Regions from separate parts of the Mesobacillus sp. ABV4_180 genome, predicted to be linked through region 2. Evidence: predicted binding sites of a transcription regulator. Region 2 holds the regulator's gene; the other holds the start of a gene.
The links. The regulator Rex, encoded in region 2, represses fermentation and respiration genes when NADH is low (regulators of the CRP and FNR family bind a similar motif). The targets are predictions, from matches to a motif close to TTGTGAAATATTTCACAA.
Positions count from the first base shown of each region.

Region 1: the regulator Rex is predicted to act here: its motif matches at 4,443-4,460, upstream of ACXAEA_RS17580 (TIGR04053 family radical SAM/SPASM domain-containing protein).

Region 1 covers NZ_JBSWTJ010000001.1:3,429,562-3,437,354, forward strand. The annotation lists gene cls (cardiolipin synthase) at 1-701, opposite strand, end outside; gene moaA (GTP 3',8-cyclase MoaA) at 865-1,881, opposite strand; gene ACXAEA_RS17575 (Crp/Fnr family transcriptional regulator) at 2,462-3,160, shown strand; gene ACXAEA_RS17580 (TIGR04053 family radical SAM/SPASM domain-containing protein) at 3,262-4,383, opposite strand; gene ACXAEA_RS17585 (metal-sulfur cluster assembly factor) at 4,555-4,866, opposite strand; gene ACXAEA_RS17590 (prolyl oligopeptidase family serine peptidase) at 4,943-5,710, opposite strand; gene ACXAEA_RS17595 (Cof-type HAD-IIB family hydrolase) at 5,923-6,741, shown strand; gene ACXAEA_RS17600 (hypothetical protein) at 7,272-7,424, shown strand; gene ACXAEA_RS17605 (DUF3813 domain-containing protein) at 7,425-7,616, shown strand; gene ACXAEA_RS17610 (BsuPI-related putative proteinase inhibitor) at 7,653-7,793, opposite strand, start outside.
Region 2 covers NZ_JBSWTJ010000001.1:49,553-57,345, forward strand. The annotation lists gene ACXAEA_RS00205 (lysostaphin resistance A-like protein) at 1-613, shown strand, start outside; partial or broken gene ACXAEA_RS00210 (YdiK family protein) at 617-816, shown strand; gene ACXAEA_RS00215 (redox-sensing transcriptional repressor Rex) at 843-1,499, opposite strand; gene moaC (cyclic pyranopterin monophosphate synthase MoaC) at 1,527-2,021, opposite strand; gene ACXAEA_RS00225 (ABC-F family ATP-binding cassette domain-containing protein) at 2,176-4,104, shown strand; gene tsaD (tRNA (adenosine(37)-N6)-threonylcarbamoyltransferase complex transferase subunit TsaD) at 5,318-6,352, opposite strand; gene rimI (ribosomal protein S18-alanine N-acetyltransferase) at 6,352-6,801, opposite strand; gene tsaB (tRNA (adenosine(37)-N6)-threonylcarbamoyltransferase complex dimerization subunit type 1 TsaB) at 6,815-7,516, opposite strand; gene tsaE (tRNA (adenosine(37)-N6)-threonylcarbamoyltransferase complex ATPase subunit type 1 TsaE) at 7,517-7,793, opposite strand, start outside.

The sequences.
Region 1 (7,793 bases), 3.4 Mb from region 2:
TTGAAGAACCCATATTTCAGCGGTGAAAATGGAGCGGCTTTTATGCCAGCCTCCTGCATGTCCTTCAGGTCTGTTGCAGCAAACTTCAAGCTGCCAGCTGCATCAAACATAAACAAAACTTCAACGCCCTGCTTTGCTTTCTCGATCAGGATGTCAATAATCTCTCTTCCCAGTCTGTCAGACCTGAAAATATAGTATTCCATATGAATGAACTTTTCTGCTTCTTTAAGCTTCTTTTTGATTTCGCTAAATGTTTCTTCTCCATTTTTGAGGATTTTCGCCTTTGAAGAAGTCGTAATAGGTGTTAAGGAAGCATTCTTTGCATATTGGGCAAAACATTGCTGATTCTCAGTCAAGAAAGACAGATTCCGTGACTCTTCTCTGCGCATCAATTTCTCCCATTGGTCCCGGTCACGAGTCCTCTTACTTTTATATAAATAACCTTTCAAATACAACTGGCCGGAAAACAGGTAAAAGAAATACCCAGCAACAGGAAACAGCAGCATCACATACATCCACATCAGCGTATGCTGGGCTGACCGATTCTCCAGCATCAATGAATACAGGCTGATCAGGATGATGATTCCGTAAACAAGGATAGCTGCCCCCTTCACGAATTGGCTGTAACCGGTGAATAAAATGATATACAAACAGGCTATTAAGATAAATACAAATAAAAACTCTATTCTTCTTTTTAACATTCAGGCATTCTCCAACAAGTTTATAGTAGATTATGTATACCCCAAAACTGTTTGTTCGGAAACATAGTATGCCCTAAATGAAGTTTCCGTACAAAATGCAAACTTAATTATTTCGATCGCATTCCAATTGCACTAAAAAAAGAAAAAGACCCCCGAAGGAGTCTTAGCCGCCAATATAGGACATTTCGATTTTCTTTCTATTAGCAACGGTTTCTGCTGTCCGTTCATCGGAATATCGGTCCACGCGGTGGTTCCAGATGTCTGTGATGCGTGCACGCAATTCATCATCTGTAGCGCCTGCACGCATGAAATCGCGGATATCATGCCCATTCCCATTGAAAAGGCAAGTGAAGATTTGGCCATTTGCAGACAATCGTGACCTTGTACAGCTTGAGCAAAAGGACTCTGATACCGAGGAAATAAAGCCAACATTGATATCTGTCCCTTTATACCTGTATTTTTTCGCAACCTCACCGAAGTACTCAGGGTCTACTGGTTCCAATTCATAGTGTTCATTAATCATGTCGTAAATTTGTTTCTTTGTGATGACATCATCCATTTTCCAGCCATTTGTGCTTCCTACATCCATGTATTCGATGTAACGAAGCTCGAGGTCTTCCTTCTTGCAGAATTCTGCCATTGGAAGGATTTCAGAATCATTCAGGCCCTTTTTTACGACCATATTGATTTTTACGCCTAATCCAGCTTTCTTTGCAGCCTCGATTCCTTCGAGGACTGGTCCTACACCAACATTCCTGCCGTTGATTTCGCCAAACAACTCATCCTTCAAGCTGTCCAGGCTGACGTTCACGCGCACCAGGCCTGCCGCACGCAGCTGATCAGCATGTTTTGGAAGCAGTACCCCATTCGTAGTCAAGGCGATATCCTTCAATCCTTCAATCTCGTTCAGTTTTTTAACAAGGACAGGCAAATCTTTTCGCATTAATGGCTCGCCGCCTGTAAGCCTGATTTTTTCCACGCCCAGCCCGATAAACAATTTAGCCACACGCTCAATTTCTTCATATGACAATAACTCGCTTTTTGGAAGGAAAGCGAAGTCCGGTCCGAAAACCTCCGCAGGCATACAGTACTGGCAGCGGAAGTTACATCGATCTATAACAGAAATACGCAAATCGCGCAGCGGTCTATTCAATTGGTCTTTAATGATGTTTTTCACCATATGTGTCAACTCCAATTATAGAAGTTATGATTATTGACATTGTAACAATTAGTAAAATTGTTAACTGTTAATATTCTCACAGTAACATCAATAGTCCTCTATTAAAATAGTAGATTTTATCCTTATATCTATATTACAACATAAAAACTGCATGGACAGTGTTTTTTCGCATTAATTGTCAATATGTTGTCATATTATTGGATAGGAAAATGAATACCATTAAATGAAGCTGTGAGAGTATAGCGAAAAAAATCCCTGTTAATAATATGTGATTATTCTTTGTTCAACAAAACGTCACAGATAGATCCAAACCACCGATTCCTAATCGATTGCTTGCCGATATAATAGGATTAAGATTATTTGTTTCTAAATTATGAACATAAAGCCTGATATTTGTGACGACATTTTGACAATTGGTCTTTCGATATTCGGTTAACACTACGCCGGTGTTATTATTGTGACAATAGATAATTTGCCAGGAAAATCAACTGTACTTAACCTGATTTAAATTAGCTTCATCTCTGTTAAGATTCATCTACAATACTTTAGCAGTGCCAAAAATAAACAAAGGGTGATGACCATGCCAAATACAACTAAAGTGACTCATTCGATTGAAATAAAAGAATTACTCCAATTTGCTGACCGTACGATCAGTGTAAAGAAAGGAACTTATTTGTTCCAGGAAGGCATGGAGGCGGAGGAGCTTTACTTGATCCTAGGAGGCAAGGTCCAAATCAGCAAGGTCACCCAGGACGGCCGCGAGCTTGCGCTGAGGATTTGCGGAGAAAATGATATTTGTGGAGAATTGACGTTATTCACGGAGGCACCAAGATATCTTTTAAGTGCGTTGATCCTTGAAGATGCGAAAATTGCTGCAATCAGAAAAGATGTCATCGAGAAAGAAATTTTCCAGAATCCTTCCCTGGCTTTTGAATTCATGAAATGGATGAGCGACCATTTCCGAAAAACACAGACAAAATTCCGAGATCTTGTGCTTAACGGAAAAAAAGGCGCATTATTCTCTACCCTGATCCGAATGACAAACAGCTATGGAGTCCATTTGGAAACAGGCATTTTGATTGACCTGCCGCTGACAAACCAGGAGCTCGCTAACTTCTGCGGAACATCGCGTGAGAGTACGAACCGTATCCTGAACGAGCTGAAGCGCGAGGGCATCATCTCAATCAAAAAGGGAAAAATCCTGATCCATGACGTCGATTATTTGCGACAGGAAATCGGCTGCGAAAACTGTCCGGCAGTATTCTGTTCAATCGATTAAGACTGAAAGAGTTATTATAAAAAGCGAGTGGAGCCATTTGATTGTCTCCACTCGCTTTCCTATATGCTAACTTCACTTTTTGCAGAAAATCAGTCCTTATTTTAACTTTGTTTCTGCTTTCGCAACGCTTTTGGAATATAAACGCAAAACGGCTCGCTCTCCAGATAATCTCCTGTCATCGCATAGGCACGTGAACGGGATCCGCCGCAAACATGCCTGAACTCACACACACCGCATTTTCCCTTATATTCATCTGGATTTCTCAATGATTTGAAAACAGGTGACTCCCTGTAGATCTCGGCAATCGGCTGCTCTCTGACATTGCCTGCTTTAACTGGCAAAAGTCCGCTTGGATAAACGTCTCCAATATGTGAGATGAATACAAATCCATTCCCGTCATTGACCCCTTTAGGTGCCCTCCCAAGACCATCAATCGAACCCGTGAGGCCTTCCTTGGTCAATGCTGCCAGATAATCAATTTCTTCAGTATGTTCTTTTGCTTCGCGCATCTTATTTTGGATAACTACACGGCGATAATGCTGGGCAGCAGTTGTTTTGATGTCAAACTTTACTCGCTTGCTCAACTCATACAGCCAAGTAAACACTTTTTCATGCTCAACAGGCGAAATCATATCCTTCTCCTGGCCACGCCCTGTCGGCACTAGGAAAAACACACTCCACAATACACAATCCAGGTCTTCCACCATCTTGGCCATTTCATCCAGATAATCGATATTATAGCGTGAAATCACCGTGTTGATTTGAATTGGGATTTTTAATTCATGCAAGTATTTGATCCGTTCCATCGTCAAATCAAACGATCCTGCAGTCCCCCGGAAATGATCATGGACCTCGGCAGTTGGTCCGTCTATACTGAATGCCCAGCGGGATAATCCAACATCTTTCGCCTTTTCAATTGCTTCTTTCGTGACATTCGGCGTCGCGCTTGGAGTCATGGACACACGCACACCTTTTTTCACGGCGTACTCAGCAATATCAAACACGTCCTCCCTCATCAGCGGGTCTCCGCCTGTGAACACTAGCATCGGGTTATTCATTTCATGTATCTGATCGATGAGCGCTTTCCCCTCTTCAAAGGATAATTCACGCGGATCTCTTCTATATTGGGCTTCCGCACGGCAGTGCAGGCATTTAAGTTGGCAGGCTCTTGTCAGTTCCCAAATCACTATGAATGGGTCCTTGTTAAAATCTCTCGCAAACATCATCTGGCCCCTCCTTTATACTTCACTATATAAAGTATATAAGGGTTTCCATCATGTTTAAGTGAACTACCTCACATAAAAGGGACTGATTACACGTAGTCTATGACAATTTTGTGACCTCACAATAAAAGCAGCAGGATTGATCCCTGCTGCCCATCTGTTTACTATAATTTAATCTCTCACGCCAAGGGCGATTTTTGCGTAACGGGACATCATATCCTTTGACCATGGCGGGTTGAATACGATGTTTACTTCTGTATCTTTAACTTCAGGCAAGTCAGATAGTGCAAGTTTTACCTGCTCGACAATTGTTCCTGCAAGAGGGCATCCCATTGAAGTCAAAGTCATTGTAACTGTTGCAAGTCCTTCCTCATTCAAATCCACATCATATACAAGCCCCAAATTAACGATATCTACGCCAAGTTCAGGGTCGACGACCATCTCAAGCGCACCCATCATGCTATCTTTCAAATCCTGATCCATTGGTGAACACTCCTTTTATAGCTGATACTTATTCCTATCATAACAATGATTTATCATCATTTAAAGCAGAAAGACATTATATGTGTTTTTCAAACCATTCTGCTGTCGCGATTATACCAGCATTCGATACAATATGTCCGGCATTCTCATCTGTAATGAATTCAAATAAACCGTCTGTACCCTCATAGCTTTTCCTGTTTTGCTCATAAAAATGATAGGCAGCTTCATACGGAACGACAGTATCAAGCTTCCCATGCCAGAACATCAGCGGACGCTTTTTCAATTTTTCAGCTTGCAGGCTGAGATCGTATTCTTTCAGCTGATTCAGCAAATCAGAAATTTGATGCTGGGAAAGCTCTAATTTCACATTTCGCTTTTCCATTTCATTCAGCTGCCATAAGGCAAACTGTTCAAATGCCGGATTCCCCATCAAACTTACTCCTGCTTTGATCCAATCATACTTGGCCATTGCACCAAGAGTCGTGATGCCACCCATGGACGTTCCTGCAACACCAATTCTTGAATGATCCACCAGCCCTTCAGCAACTAATTCATTTTTGATTGTCACCAGTTCTTCGATCGATGTCATAACGATTTCCCAAAAACGGAAGCCTAATTCCTTTTCAGTTAATCCCTCACCGCGTTCCCCGTGATATTTTGCTGAAGGCATGATCACCCGGAACCCTTTTTCGGCAAAAAGGTAAGCAGGATGCAGATTGCGCTCTTTCGTGCTCGTGAATCCATGCAGGAAAACAATCAATGGCATTCTTTCAGAAAATTGTTTTTGTTTTGCGATATGAAGAACGGGAATATGTCCAATGCGCTTTTTTTCGACTAAAATCAACTTTAACCCCTCCCAGAAACATGAGCTGTATAAAATTTACCGCTCTTTTAAGTCCGTAAAATGATTTTTTTACAATTTATATGTAAAATGGTTACCATAGTGGTTATACAACAATTTAACCAGCATCCAATATATGTATTGTAGAACTCTTATGAAAAAAGAGCCAATCAAACGCATAACATTAAAAAAATTGATTTATAAAAGGAGTATTTATGGCTGAAAAACACTTAATTGCATTAGACCTTGACGGCACTTTACTTACAGATGATAAAACCATTTCAGAAAAGAATAAGCGGGTTATCCAAAAAGCACGTGAAGCAGGCCACGTAGTCATGATCGCTACCGGAAGACCATTCCGTTCAAGCGAAATGTACTATCATGAGCTGAAGTTGGACACTCCGATTGTGAATTTTAACGGCGCGTTCGTCCATCATCCTCTGGACACAAGCTGGGGAGTCCATCATTCTCCTCTTTCAATCGATGTTGCGAAGGATATTGTCGAGGCACTCGATGATTTCAAATACCACAACATTATCGCCGAAGTAATCGACGATGTGTATGTACACTATCATGACGAGAAATTGATGGATATCTTCAACCTGGGCAACCCCAACATCACGACCGGCGATCTTAGAAGATACTTGAAGACGTCACCAACGAGCATGCTTATCCATTCTGAGGAGGAGGACGTAAAAAAAATACGTGCCCACCTGTCAGAAGTCCATGCAGAAGTAATCGACCACAGAAGCTGGGCGGCTCCATTCCATGTCGTTGAAATTGTAAAATATGGATTGAACAAAGCTGTCGGCTTAAAGAAAGCATCTGACTATTTCCAGATTCCGCCTGAAAGAATCATTGCCTTCGGCGACGAAGACAATGATTTAGATATGCTTGAGTACGCAGGACGCGGCATCGCAATGGGCAATGCCATTGACGTTGTAAAAAATATCGCTAATGATATCACCCTATCCAATGAAGAAGATGGAATCGGCATTTACTTAAATGATTTGCTGAATTTGAAGGCACTTTAAATTGAATACTGTTTGATGACCGAGTTTAAAACGTCCGATAGCTCCAGCTCTATCGGACGTTTTTGCGGTTTATCTTGCCGAAAATGTTCATTAGCATGGATTTCTTGGACATTTCATTGCTTCTTCATCTTCAAAATGTCCTTTAACTTGTCTTTCTTGGACATTTCATTGCTTCTTCAGTTTCAAAATGTCCAGTAACTTGTCTTTCTTGGACATTTCATTGCTTCTTCATCTTCAAAATGTCCTTTAACTTGTCTTTCTTGGACATTTCATTGCTACTTCACCTTCAAAATGTCCTTTAACTTGTCTTTCTTGGACATTTCATTGCTACTTCACCTTCAAAATGTCCTTTAACTTGTCTTTCTTGCACATTTCACTGCTATTTCAGATTCAAAATGTCCTTTACTCTTCATTATCCTGCCAAATAGAACCTGTTCCTGGACCGGTTGATTTTAAACCGAAAGAGCATACTATCAGTGAAGCGGGTTTTTAGCCTGTTTCAAATTCGCTCGTTGATGGAGGGGTAAACGATGGGTAAAAGCAATAAATCCAAACGTTTTGTACAGCAAGGTGTAGATACTGTCGCCAAGCATGATCAAAGAATCCCTTACCACACCACATATGCCGAAGCTGAAGCTCAAAAGATGGCTCATGTCAAAGAATCCTCTTTGGGAGGAATCTAAATGGGAAACAGGCTATTTCAGGAAGCAAGGAAAGCTGTTCAATTAGCTAAGACAGCGGAGCCTGCGGAACAGTCAGCAGCTATGAGTACGGCAAAAAATGCTCTATCTTCAGCCTATGCCAATACGACGATGGCTGAAAAAGAGCAGCTTCGGTCATTTCAGGACGAGCTGAATTCAATCGAAAGCAAGTAAAGCAAAAGCTGGCGGAGCTCCCGCCAGCTTTTGCTTTTACTGATTATTGAACCTTTCCAGCAAAACAGGGTAAGTGTGGATGATTTCCCCGTCCTTGCTTCGTTCGTAAAGATTCAGGATGAGTGAGCCATTTTGGGGAAGCTTGTTCACAGGGATAGAAAGATCAATTGTGAACGT
Region 2 (7,793 bases):
GGAAACCCTCTCGATTCCGTACTGGCTCGTGATCAGCTTTTCGCTGACACTTCTAATTGTGCTGTTGATTTTAAGGAAAGAAAAGACCGTTCAGGCTGATTTGCGGGACGCGGCTACGCCGGCAAGCTCTGCTGCCTGGGCAATTGCCGGTGTGTTTCTCGCTCTATTCGCCCAATCGATTGCCGGCAGTATTGAAAATATGATCGGCATCGAAATGGGTTCCGAAAATACACAGGAGATCATTAAACTGATTGAGAACTTCCCTATAGTTATCCTGGTCAGTTCGATCATCGGTCCGATTTTAGAAGAGATCGTCTTCCGGAAAATCATCTTCGGCAGCCTTCATAAGAAAATGAACTTCTTTTTTGCCGCGCTGATCAGCTCCGTGATCTTCGCCCTGGCGCATTTTGAGCCGGAGCACGTGATCTTATACTCAGCGATGGGCTTCACCTTTGCATTTCTTTATGTAAAAACAAAGCGGATCATCGTTCCGATCATCGCCCACGTTACAATGAATACAATGGTTGTCCTGCTTCAATCCGTATTCCGGGAAGACATTGAGAGAATGATAAAAGAAGCAGAGAAAATTCAAAGCTTTATTGGGGGATTTTAAGTTATGAAGCAATCGCCTTTATTTTCAGGCATTGTCTACATCTTGTTAGGCACCTTATTCACCTATTTCGCGATCCAGAATGTGAACGAGTCAGGCTGGGGATTTTTCTCCTATCTCCTCGTCGCGCTTGCCCTTTCGACTTTGGTTCGGGCATCCGGATGATCCTGTTCCATTTCAAATTGAAGCAAATCCAGAAAAAATAGCCCCTTCATCACGAAGGAGCTTTTTTTTATTCTGCGATTTCACTGTCTGTCGGATAATGTTTCAGGAAATAAATCAATGATTGCAGTTCAACAGCCAGGTCTATATGGTGAATTCTGATTGAAGATGGCACATTCAGCCTGGCAGGCGTGAAGTTCAGGATCCCCTTAATATTCGCTTGCACCAATCGGTCCGTAATCGGCTGCGCTACAGCTGATGGAACAGTCAGGATCGCAACCTGAATGCCTTCCTCGACAACTACTTTATCCAGGTCATCCATATGGAAGACCCGTACGTCGCCGATTTGTGTACCTACCTTACCAGGATCGACATCGAAAGCAATTTCGATTTTCGTATTGTTGTTCTTCGAAAAATTATAATTCAAGAACGCCGTTCCCAGATTACCGACACCGATCAAGGCTACTTTCGTAAGTTCATCCTGATCCAATGTCTTCCTGAAAAAGGTCAGCAGGTAATTCACATTGTAGCCGTATCCCTTTTTACCCAATGCCCCAAAGTAGGAAAAATCCCTTCTGATTGTCGCTGAATCTACTTTTACCGCTTCACTTAACTCTGCAGATGATACCCTTTGCTTTCCTGAAGAATGCAAGTTCAATAAGAATCGGTAATACAGCGGCAAACGTTTTGCGGTTGCCTGCGGAATCTTCATAGCATCGTTCGTCATTCTCCATCCTCCACCCTGTCCGAATTTCTACTTCAGCTTCTCTTCTCTCTTAAAATCGCCGTTTTTCCCGCCGGTTTTTTCGACTAAATACGTCTTGCCGATCACCATGCCTTTGTCGACGGCCTTACACATATCATAAACAGTCAGCGCACATGCTGAAGCTGCTGTTAACGCTTCCATTTCTACACCTGTATTCCCTTTCGTTTTTACAGATGCTGAGATGTTTAAAATATAGTCACTTCCATTTTGCTCCCAATCGAACGAAAGGTCAATGCCTGTTAATGGAAGCGGGTGGCACATCGGGATGATTTCAGACGTCTTTTTCGCCGCCATAATGCCAGCTACCTGTGCAACTGCCAGTACATCCCCTTTTTTCATTTTATTTTCAGTTATCCTTACATATATATCCTCATTCACGGTTATGCTTGAATGGGCTAATGCCGTGCGGACCGTCTCAGGTTTGTCGCTGACATCGACCATTTTCGCTCTGCCTTCATCATTAAAATGCGTAAATTCTGCCATGTTCAAGCTCCTCTCATCCAAATGATACACTATTTTCACAAACTTGTGTGTGAACTTTGTTTCTATGTTCACAAATACAATGATCAATCGCATATATTGCCGTGCCTATAGTAATGGGTTACACTATTTCTAAGGCAATAGAGGTGAAAAAATAATGATATTATTACAGGTTAATCAGCTATCAAAATATTTTGCTGCTGATCTTATTTTATCGAATATAAAGTTTGAAATACAGACCCGTGACAGAGTTGCACTAGTCGGCCGTAACGGCGCAGGCAAATCCACCCTGCTGAAAATCATCGCCGGCTACGAATCACATGACGGAGGAGAAATCATCCGCCCTAAAGGTACGTCTATTGGCTATTTAGCCCAGAATACCGGACTGGAGTCAGAGAAAAGCATTTGGGATGAAATGCTGTCCGTTTTTGAGCACCTGCACAGGATGGAAAAGAATCTGCGCAACTTGGAAGAAAAAATGTCGGATCCTGACATCCTGTCGAACAATACCGAATACGAGCGAGTCCTGAAAGAATATGATCTTCTGCAGGTGCAATTCAAGGAAAAGGGCGGCTATCAATATGAAGCGGATATTCGTTCCGTGCTGCACGGCCTGAACTTCCATTCTTTTGATTATTCCACAAAAATCTCAACTCTAAGCGGCGGACAGAAAACCAGGCTCGCCCTGGCAAAGCTGCTGTTGACCCGTCCGGATATCCTGATCCTGGACGAGCCGACAAACCATTTGGACATTGATACGCTCTCCTGGCTTGAGCAATATTTGCAGGGGTATGACGGGGCGATCCTGATCGTTTCCCATGACCGCTACTTTCTTGATAAAGTCGTCAACCAGGTATATGAAATTTCGCGCCATCAGCTGATGAAGTTTCCGGGCAATTATAGCTCTTATTTGGATCAGAAAGCGGAAAATTATGAGCGTGACCTTAAATTGTATGAGAAACAACAGGATGAGATTGCCAAGCTGCAGGATTTTATCCAGCGGAATCTCGCGCGTGCCTCCACGACCAAACGTGCCCAGAGCCGCCGCAAGCAGCTTGAGAAGATCGACAGGATGGACAGGCCATTAGGCGATGAAAAATCCGCTTCCTTCAGCTTTCAAATCGAACGGCAGAGCGGCAATGACGTCCTTAAGGCTGATTCACTTGCTGTAGGCTACAGAAACGAAGCCGTTTCCGAAAATATCACATTTAACCTTTCACGCGGCGATAGCACTGCACTTGTCGGTCCGAATGGTGTGGGAAAGTCTACATTACTGAAGACGATCGTTGAAAAATTGCCTAGGATTGCAGGGAGTATCCAGTACGGTTCCAACGTCTCGATTGGCTACTACGATCAAGAACAGGCCGAACTCAGCTCCAATAAAAAGGTTTTGAATGAACTTTGGGATGAGTACCCTTTGAAACAGGAAAAAGAAATCCGGACTGTCCTTGGGAATTTCCTCTTCTCAGGTGATGATGTCCTTAAAATCGTCTCAACCCTGAGCGGCGGCGAAAAGGCTCGTTTGGCACTTGCAAAGCTGATGCTGCAAAAATCCAACTTCTTGATCCTGGACGAACCAACGAACCATCTGGACCTCGACAGTAAGGAAGTCCTTGAAAATGCCCTGATCGATTATCCGGGCACGATCCTTTTCGTTTCGCATGACCGTTATTTTATCAACAGGATTTCCACAAAAGTCATCGAACTCGACCGTGCAGGTGCTACCGAATATCTTGGGGATTACGATTATTACCTTGAGAAGAAGTTGGAGCAGGAAGAACTGAAGGCACTCGCCGAACAGGCAGCCAAAGCAACTGGCAGCATAGCAGAGTCAGCCAAACAGGATAAATCCTCCTACCAGCAGGATAAAGAAGCAAAGAAATTAGAGCGCCAGCGCAAACGCCGGATGGAAGAAGTCGAAGCAACCATTGAAACGCTCGAATTGGAAGTTGCAGAATACGAAGAATTGCTTTGTGATCCTGATATCTTCCATAATCACGAAAAAACAACTGAAATCAATAATAAAATCGAAGCCATGAAAGAGAAACTCGATGAACTGATGGAAGAGTGGACAGAGCTGGCATAGAAATTGAAGAAGCCGGGCGCAAGAATGAAGTGCCTGGTTTTTTTAATTATCTCGCTTTGATTAAGGGCACAAGTTTTGTCTTCATGTGACCGTTATGCGATACTTTTCTGGTTGACGGGCACAAGTTTCCTATTTATGTGACCGTCATGCGAATCTTATCTGGTTGACGGGCACAAGTTTCGTTTTCATGTGACCGTTATGCGATACTTTTCTGGTTGACGGGCACAAGTTTCGCCCTTATGTGACCGTCATGCGTATCTTTTCTGGTTGACGGGCACAAGTTTCCTCTTCATGTGACCGTCATGCGTATCTTTTCTGCTTGAGGGGCACAAGTTTCGCCCTTATGTGACCGTCATGCGTATCTTTTCTGGTTGACGGGCACAAGCTTCGTCCTTATGTAACCGTCATGCGTATCTTTTCTGGTTGACGGGCACAAGCTTCGTCCTTATGTAACCGTCATGCGTATCTTTTCTGGTTGACGGGCACGAGTTTTGTTTTCATGTGACCGTCATGCCTATCCTTTCTGGTTGACGGGCACAAGTTTCGCCCTTATGTGACCTTCATGCGATACTTTTCTGGTTGACGGGTACAAGTTTCCTCTTCATGTGACCGTCATGCGTATCTTTTCTGCTTGAGGGGCACAAGTTTCGTTCTTATGTGACCGTCATGCGTATCTTTTCTGGTTGACGGGCACAAGCTTCGTCCTTATGTAACCGTCATGCGTATCTTTTCTGGTTGACGGGCACGAGTTTTGTTTTCATGTGACCGTCATGCCTATCCTTTCTGGTTGACGGGCACAAGTTTCGCCCTTATGTGACCTTCATGCGATACTTTTCTGGTTGACGGGTACAAGTTTCCTCTTCATGTGACCGTCATGCGTATCTTTTCTGCTTGAGGGGCACAAGTTTCGTTCTTATGTGACCGTCATGCGTATCTTTTCTGGTTGACGGGCACAAGCTTCGTCCTTATGTAACCGTCATGTAAAAAACTTGATTCACTAGTACAAGTAAACCAGCTTATGCACAGCAAAAAAGTCCCGATTCAAAATCGGGACTTTTTGTTCACATACTTATTCACATATTAAATATTGATTTATAGCTTATCCATAGGGTTTTCCACATTATCCACAAAAAAAGCTTTTTTTATCCACATTATACACAGATTAGCCCCAATTCCGTGAACATATCCACAGAAGAGTCTGACAAATATTTTTTTACTTCCTACTTTCGTTGTGGATAGTTATCTCCAGACCAGGGTTTCCATTCAACGTTAAATCAGCTCGGTGACCTTTTTCATATAACACACTGCCAGCAGCAGCAATCATTGCGGCGTTGTCTGTGCATAATGACAGCGGAGGAATGACTATTTCCACATCTAAATCAGCAAATACTGTTGATAACGTCTCTCTCAAACCTTTGTTTGCCGCAACTCCGCCTGCAAGAAGAACTTGTTTTACACCATATTCCTTCACTGCCTTAAGCGTTTTAGTTACAAGTACATCGATAACGCTTGCCTGGAAGCTTGCTGCTAGCTCTTCAGGTACGATTTCTTCGCCACGCTGCTGTGCATTATGCACAACATTGATCACAGCCGATTTCAAACCGCTGAAGCTGAAATCATAGGAGCCTTCCTCTAGCCATGCGCGGGGCAGATCAATCGTTGCCTTCCCTTCATGAGCCAGCCTGTCGATATGCGGGCCGCCCGGATATGGAAGATGCAGTGTCCTTGCAACTTTGTCATATGCTTCCCCTGCTGCATCATCACGTGTCTCACCAATGACTTCGAAATGGCCATGCTCCTTCATATAAACAAGTTCAGTATGGCCTCCTGACACGACAAGTGAAATCAGCGGGAAATTCATTTCGGTTACAAGACGGTTCGCATAAATATGGCCGGCAATATGATGGACACCAACAAGAGGTATGTTATTGGCAAATGCCAATGCTTTTGCTGAATTTACACCGATCAATAATGCCCCTACCAGTCCTGGACCTTCTGTAACTGCAATCGCGTCCAAATCTTTAATTTCAATACCTGCCTGTGCAAGAGCTTCTTCCAAAACGACTGTGATCTGTTCCACATGGTGCCTTGAGGCAATCTCCGGAACGACCCCGCCAAAACGTTTGTGGCTTTCAATCTGGGAGGCCACAACATTCGCAAGGATTTCCCGTCCATTTTTAACAATCGCAACAGCCGTTTCATCACAGCTTGTCTCGATTCCCATTATTATTTGGTCTTTTGTTGTCATTATAAATTCACCCACATTACTAAAGCGTCTTCCATATTGTCTGTATAATACTGCTTCCTTAACGCGCCAGCTTCGAATCCAAACTTGCGGTATAGATTCTGTGCCCGTTCGTTGCTCACTCTTACTTCCAGTGTCACCCTCAATGCACCTAAACTCCGGGCAAGCTCCATAATCTTATCCATAAGGGCATCTCCAAGCTTCAGCCCCCGGAAATTCGGCAAAATCGCGATATTCGTGATATGGGCTTCATCCACGATGATCCATACACCACAATAACCAACCACCTTATGGTCCACTTCCACAACAAGATAGTGGGCAAACTGGTTCTTCGTCAATTCATTGAAAAAAGCTTCCCTGCTCCAAGGAGTAGCAAAGGAATTAACCTCTACCTCCATCACATCATCCAGGTCATCAACCGTCATATTCCGGAAAGTTATCGTCTTATTCATCTTCTCTTCCCACTTATTTATTATTCTCCTGTGCCTTTAACCAATTAGCCTCAGCTTCAGCCAGACGGATATAGTTAGGGACGAATGTGTGGAGATCGACACTCTCCTTGTCCCGTCCCAATAATGCCAGTTCAGCCGGCCTTGGGTTGTGCTCAGTAATTGCAGCAAAAATTGCTTTCTCACCAAGACCTTCCTTAATCACTTTTTCGTGCAAATGCAAATCATTGCTCATGAATAAAACCTTGCTGTCCATTTCGTTCAATTTTTGCATCCAGTCAACGGACATAACAAGCTGATCATCTTTTACTGTCTGTAAAATTCGGTCCTCAAACCTATATAAGCCAGTATAAATCTGCCCTCTCCTTGCATCAAAGAAAGGAGAGACATATCCATTAAAATAACGGCCGGCAGATGCTGCAGCTGCCTCTAGGCTGGATACACCTGATAATGGAATCTTCAATGTCCAAGCCAATGTCTTCGCAATCGTCACACCAATGCGGACGCCAGTATAGGATCCCGGACCTTCAGCGACAACAATTTTCGATAAATCTGCAGGTTTGATGCCACATTCATCCATCAATGTCTGGATTGCCGGCATGACCCGGACAGAATGATTCTTTTTAATATTTGAAATATATTCACCCAGGACCGTCTCACCATCAAGAAGGCCAATTCCCAGCACATAATTGGATGTATCAATCGATAAAACCTTCATTTAAAAAATCTCCTTACACAATTGTTCATACCGCTCGCCCCTCGGCTCAGCCACGATTCTCCTTGAACCATGCTCATCCAGGAAAAGCTGGAGCAATAACAGTTCCTCAGGCAGCTGGGCTTCGATCAAATGAGCCCACTCAACGACAGTTACACCATTACCTTCAAAGTATTCTTCAAAACCAAGGTCTTCAAACGCATCCTCCACACGATAAACATCCATATGATATAAAGGAAGCCTTCCCTGGTATTCTTTGATGATTGTGAATGTCGGGCTG